Rudanella lutea DSM 19387: one gene and its partner. Each later gene encodes a partner of the first gene's protein in a complex. Links are inferred from orthologs where the notes say so. Each region holds a gene or a part of one and is shown in the gene's direction. Other genes may lie near its edges.

Region 1 (3,128 bases):
GCCGGGCGGCACATCGCAAAACCTCTGGTCGTTCAATATTTTTAAGAACAACCATCAGATGGGCGGCAAAACCGGAACCACCTCGAACAACTCCGACGGCTGGTTTGTGGGTGTGTCCGACAAACTCGTTATTGGTGCCTGGGTTGGGGGCGATGACCGGAGTATTCACTTCCGATCCACCGATCTGGGTGAGGGTGCTAAAACAGCGTTGCCGATTGTCGGGCGGTTCCTGGAAAAAGTGTACGCCGACAAAGCGTTTAAAGACCTTCAGGGGCCTTTCCCGAAGCCATCGGTGCCGATTACCAAAGAATATCTTAACTGTAGCTATGACTACGACGAGAGCGAGTCAACGGATTCGGATTCGACAGACGTAGACCCGAGCCTGCTCGATTCAACGTTTACACCAACCCCGGCCCCAACCCCCGAACCGACAACCCCGCCCGATACCACCAATAGTACGGGTGGCCGCTGACGGTAAACTGGAGTTGAAATGAAAAAGGGATTTGGTCACGGGCCGAATCCCTTTTTCATTGGCCTGTTTTTGCCGAAAAAGTATAGGTCCCGACGGATGAAGGACAAGTCTTTTGACAAGATTACAGGATAAGGAGGATTTATCTGGGCCTAAATAAATCCTCTTTATCCGATACGTTGGCCCGGCTGTAAATCCTCCGGGGCAGAAAAACGTTTTTGCAAACCTGCCAGAATAAACTTGTCCTATACCCGTACCAACAGATACGGCGTTGGTATGGTAAATTTGTATAATGCCCGCTCCGTTGCCACCGATCCGCAAGATTATCCATATCGACATGGACGCCTTTTACGCGTCGGTGGAGCAACGCGACAACCCCGACCTCCGGGGCAAACCTGTTGCCGTGGGCGGTTCGCGGGCCCGGGGCGTGGTGGCCGCAGCCAGTTATGAAGCACGTACCTTCGGCGTACGATCGGCGATGGCATCGGTTACGGCCCTGCGGAAATGCCCCGATCTCCTTTTTGTCAAACCCCGTTTCGAGGTTTACAAAGCCGTTTCGGCCCAAATTCGGGCTGTTTTTGCCGAATACACCGACCTGATCGAACCGCTTTCGCTCGACGAGGCTTATCTGGACGTAACCGAAAACCGGGCCGGGCTGGCGTCGGCAACGGAAATTGCCCGGCAGATCAAGGCCAAAATTCTGGAAAATACCCAGCTGACGGCCTCAGCCGGGGTTTCATACAACAAATTCCTGGCGAAGCTCGCATCAGACTACCGCAAACCCGATGGTTTGTTTGTGATTAAACCCGCCGACGGCCCCCGCTTCGTCGAACCCCTACCCGTGGGAGCGTTTCACGGGATCGGACGCGTTACGGCCGGCAAAATGAATGCACTCGGTATTTTTACCGGCCTCGATCTGCGGCAACAGTCGGAGGAGTTTCTGACCCGGCACTTCGGTAAGGCAGGCCATCATTATTACCATATCGCGCGCGGTATCGACGAACGGGCCGTCAACCCCGACCGGGTTCGGAAATCGGTTGGCTCCGAAAACACGTTTGAGACCGACCTTTCGACCGAGCAGGCACTTGTCGATGGGCTTCAACCGTTGATCGACGATGTGTGGGAGTACTGCCAGAATCGGCAGATTGGTGCCCGCACGGTCACGCTCAAAGTGAAGTACGCCGATTTTCAGCAGATTACCCGTAGTCGAACAATAGCCACTGTTCTCCCCGATCGCTCAACCCTCGAACGAATCTGCCGGGAATTACTCCAATCCATTTTACCCGTTACGCAGGGCGTTCGGCTACTGGGCGTATCGTTGTCCAGCCTTTCCGACGAAACCAGTATGCCCAACCGGCAACTAACCCTATTTTGACGGTATTGCTGCAAAAACGCAGAACCAATTGGGGCGGTCAGTTTGCCTTAGAGACTTTCGGCACACCTATTTTTCGCCAAGCGGGCAACATAAATCATAATATTAAATAATTTTCATTTATTGTTACAAATCCTCTCTTACTTTTGCATCCATTGCATCTATCGATTTACTCTATACGCCAATCTGCTGAGAAGTATGACCCTGACAGCCCCCTCCTCCAGTATTCGAATACGTTCGGCAGAGCGCTCCTACAAACAACTTTCTGACGCGGACCTAATCCGACTGGCCCTGGCTACCGCCGACACCCGCTACCTGAATACACTGTACAGTCGGCAGTACAGGCCTGTTTATAACACGTGCTTATACTGGCTGAAGGACCCAGACTCAGCCGCCGACTGCACGCAGGAGGTTCTGATCAAAGTGTTTCAAAACCTTAGCTCGTTTGAACATCAGAGCAGTTTCTCGACCTGGCTTAATGCCGTGACGCGCAATCACTGCACAGATATACTGCGCCGTCAGCAGCGGCAACCGGGGCATTTTAGCCTAAACGAGGCTTTTCTGGAAACCGAACCCGTTCACTGGATAGCACCAGCCGACACGAGCGAAGACCTTTGGTTTTACCTCCGTTACCTTAAACCCGACGATCGGCAGATACTTTACCTGAAGTACGAAGACGACATTAAAACCGAGGATCTCGCCAAACATCTCGGTATCACGGTGAGTGCCGCCAAGATGCGACTCAACCGCGCCCGAACCCGCCTTAAAGCACTTTACGAACGTGTAAACATGGGTATGCCTTGACCTAAATGCCCTTTATGCAGACAGAGAGTTCCCCTAATGGAACTCGGTTTAACGTATGCCCCTCCGCTCCCATGATTGGTTTGGCCGCACCGGTAAAGACGGCTTCATCTACCGCGCCTGGATGAAAAATCAGGGCTTCCCGCATCACCTCTTCGAAGGCAAGCCCGTCATTGGTATCTGCAATACATTTTCGGAATTTACCCCCTGCAACGCGCACTTCCGCGAACTGGCCGAAGCCGTGAAGCGGGGAGTATGGGAGGCAGGTGGTTTTCCGCTTGAATTCCCGGTTATGTCGCTGGGAGAGTGCCAAATCAAGCCCACCGCGATGCTTTTCCGCAACCTGGCCAGTATGGACGTGGAGGAGAGTATTCGGGGAAACTCGATCGACGGGGTGATTCTGCTCTGCGGCTGCGACAAAACAACGCCCTCGCTCGTGATGGGTGCCTGTAGCGTCGACTTGCCCACGATTGTGCTGTCGGGCGG
Region 2 (3,246 bases), 3.2 Mb from region 1 along the record:
CCACTTCGGCCACAAGGGTGTAGGGCGGGTTGATGTACTCCGACACGCGCATCCGGTCGTCGTCGAGCACGTTCCAGTCAAACTCACCGATGGCCAGCAGGGTCTGGGGTTCGTAGCGGTTGTAGAGCCGGTATTGCCGTTCTTCGGTATCGACGTAGTAGGCGTTGCCCCCTTTGCCGTACTCGTTGTATTTGGCTTTGGTGGGTACAATGTATGTCCAATGCCCTTCGTACTCGGCCAGTTGGGTGTACACGCCATCGGCCCGGAAAAGCACGTACTCGACCCAGTTATAAGGCTTGCCCCGTTCTTTTCGGTGCATGTAGCCCACCACCCGATGAAATTGCCCCTCCATAAAGCCCTCTGTGCCAACCGGCAGTACCGGCTTAGTTTGATTATCGAACTGCGTCAGACGCCGGGGCAGGCTTTCGGTTTCGTATTTGAAAAAGGTTTGGCAATTAGGGCAACCATAAAATGAACTACCCGTTACGTCATAGTACGTAATGGTGTGTTTGCAGTGCGGGCACTGAAGCGTTGCCGATGCGGGCTGTGAGTCGGAGGGGAGAGCGTCGGTCATCGGGTCAGTTCGTGGCGGGTTTGTTCGGTAGCGTCGAAATGGCCCAGCGTACGCGCGTAGAACAGCCGCACCTTGGCCTCGTTATTGCGCTGAAAGTTAGACAAAAACACGTCAAAAGTGGCCACGCCGAATTCAGGCCAGGTATGAATCGATACGTGCGATTCGGTAAGGCAAACGACGGCCGTAAACCCGCCATTCGGGAAAGCATGGTAGGTTTCGCCTACTTTGGCGAGGCCCAGCTCGTCGATGAGCGCGTCGAACAGGGCCCGGCAACCGTCGGGGTCGGTCAGGTGCGTTTGTGGAGCCGTAAATGTGGCCAGTATATGCAGGCCGGGGGTGTAGGTAGTCATGGGTTCTGACCAACGGTATCTGGCTGATGGTCAGCCCGACAAAACTATCCGTTTTAGGCGCGTTTACAAATGGGTTTTTGTCTGAATGGTTTGAAGGTCAAATGAATGGGTTTTTGGCTCTATTTTTGTGTAGGCACATACCCAAAGCTTCGGTTGGGTGGATGTTCACTCGGCAGGATTCTGGTAAACTTATGCCCTGTACGGCATAGAAAGTACCGCCTTTTTTTTTAGTTTTGCTCTATTGTAATAGACACAGGCCTTATGAAATTTATTGTCTCCTCCTCGGTTCTGCTTAAGAATCTTTCCAATATAAACGGGGTTGTCGCGTCGAACCCTATTGTGCCCATTTTAGAGAATTTCCTCTTTAAAATCGAGGACGGGACACTGACCGTTACGGCTTCAGATCTCCAGACGACCATGACCACCCAAATCCCGGTTGATGCGACGGAGAATGGGGCGATTGCGATTCCGGCCAAGTTGTTGCTCGACACGTTGCGGAGCCTCCCCGAGCAACCCGTCACGTTCCAGATCGACACCGAGACATTTGGTACCCAGATTCTGACGGATAACGGCCGTTACAAACTCTCCGGCGAAAACCCGATTGATTTCCCCAAAATCCCGGCGGTTAACAAAAATCTGTCGGTCGAATTGTCGTCCGATGCCCTGCTCGATGCGATCAACAATACCGTTTTTGCCACCAGCACCGACGATCTGCGCCCGGCCATGACGGGGGTGTACCTGAACCTGAGCGACGATAAGGCTACGTTTGTGGCTACCGACGGGCACCGCCTGATCCGGTACCGCCGGACCGACATTTCGGGCTCGGCCAATACGTCGCTTATCGTGCCCCGGAAAGCCCTCCAGCTCCTCAAAGCGTCGTTGCCCGAGGGGGTCGATGTACGGGCTGAGTTCAGCCAGGCCAACGCATCGTTCTCGTTTAGCTCTACGCAGCTGATCTGCCGCCTGATCGATGAGCGTTTCCCGGACTACGAAAACGCCATCCCGACTAATAACACGAACGTCATGACGATTGGCCGTACCGATCTGCTCAATTCGCTCAAGCGGATTATGATCTACGCCAACCGCACAACGCACCAGATTCGGCTGTCGCTGAAAGACAACAAGCTTACCATTTCGGCCGAAGACCTCGACTACTCGAACGAGGCCAACGAGATTCTTTTGTGCGATTACGAAGGGGTGCCGATGGAGATTGGTTTCAATGCCAAGTTGCTCGTAGAGATGCTCGGTAACCTGAACGCCAAGATGATTTCGCTCGAAATGTCGGCTCCCAACCGGGCGGGTCTTATCATTCCGGCCGATAAAGAAGAAAACGAAGAACTGCTGATGCTGGTGATGCCAGTGATGCTGAATACGTACGCTTAACTAATGCGTAATGCATAATGCGAAATGATGAATGGGCTGGCGCCAGATAAACTACTGCGCACCAGCCCATTCATCATTTCGCATTCCTTTCTTATGTCGACTCAATCTACCCAGGTAACCTCTGGCCCGGCCAAGCGTGGCCCGGCTCTCGCGTTTATTTTTATCACCCTTCTGATCGACGTGACGGGGTTAGGTATCATTATTCCGGTGGTGCCTAAGCTGATTGAGCAACTCATACAGGGCGATTTGAGCCAGGCGGCCCGGTACGGTGGCTGGCTGACGTTTGCGTACGCTGGTATGCAGTTTATGTTTGCCCCCGTACTGGGTGGGCTCAGCGACCGGTACGGCCGCCGACCGGTGCTGTTGTTCTCCCTGTTTGGGTTCGGGCTCGACTACGTTCTGACGGGATTTGCTCCCAGTATCGAGTGGCTCTTTCTGGGGCGTTTACTGGCGGGCGTTACCGGGGCCAGCTTTACTACAGCGAGTGCGTACATTGCCGACATCAGTACCCCCGAAAAACGGGCGCAGAACTTTGGGCTTGTAGGGGCCGCGTTTGGCGTTGGCTTTATTCTTGGTCCCGCCCTGGGTGGTACGCTGGCGCAGTTTGGCCCGCGAACGCCGTTTTTTGTGGCTGCTGGTCTCTCGTTTGTCAATTTCCTGTACGGTCTGTTTGTCTTGCCCGAATCGCTCGCTCCCGAAAACCGCCGTCCGTTCGACTGGCGACGGGCCAACCCCGTAGGCTCTCTGCTCCGGCTGTGTCATTACCCGGTTATTCTGGGTCTGGTAGCCTCGCTCGTGCTCATCTACATTGCTGGCTTTTCGGTACAGGGCACCTGGACATTTTACACCATGGAAAAGTTTGGCTGGGACGAGGAAATTGTTGGCTGGTCGCTGGCGATGATCGGCTTGTGCTTTGCCATTGTACAGGGTGGCCTTACC

Evidence for each region.
Region 2: the proteins of dinB (region 1) and dnaN are in contact, whole or in part, in a solved structure (PDB 1OK7), measured with the Escherichia coli proteins. The link is inferred for Rudanella lutea DSM 19387 from one-to-one orthologs.

What each region holds. Positions count from the first base shown.
Region 1 is NZ_KB913013.1:5,198,385-5,201,512, reverse strand. The notes cover bases 1-2,802. They hold dinB (DNA polymerase IV), read left to right. Parts: upstream 1-761; coding sequence 762-1,844; downstream 1,845-2,802. Other genes in these bases: RUDLU_RS0121345 (IlvD/Edd family dehydratase), read left to right, coding at 2,701-2,802; RUDLU_RS0121350 (RNA polymerase sigma factor), read left to right, coding at 2,040-2,645; RUDLU_RS0121360 (penicillin-binding protein 1A), read left to right, coding at 1-472. Also shown: more of RUDLU_RS0121345, read left to right, coding at 2,803-3,128. UniProt on the Escherichia coli protein: Poorly processive, error-prone DNA polymerase involved in translesion repair and untargeted mutagenesis. Copies undamaged DNA at stalled replication forks, which arise in vivo from mismatched or misaligned primer ends.
Region 2 is NZ_KB913013.1:2,026,361-2,029,606, reverse strand. What follows is about bases 327-3,246. They hold dnaN (DNA polymerase III subunit beta), read left to right. Parts: upstream 327-1,185; coding sequence 1,186-2,307; downstream 2,308-3,246. Other genes in these bases: RUDLU_RS0108370 (TCR/Tet family MFS transporter), read left to right, coding at 2,401-3,246; RUDLU_RS27150 (S-adenosylmethionine decarboxylase family protein), read right to left, coding at 571-924; RUDLU_RS0108385 (DUF4178 domain-containing protein), read right to left, coding at 327-574. Also shown: more of RUDLU_RS0108385, read right to left, coding at 1-326. UniProt on the Escherichia coli protein: Confers DNA tethering and processivity to DNA polymerases and other proteins. Acts as a clamp, forming a ring around DNA (a reaction catalyzed by the clamp-loading complex) which diffuses in an ATP-independent manner freely and bidirectionally along dsDNA.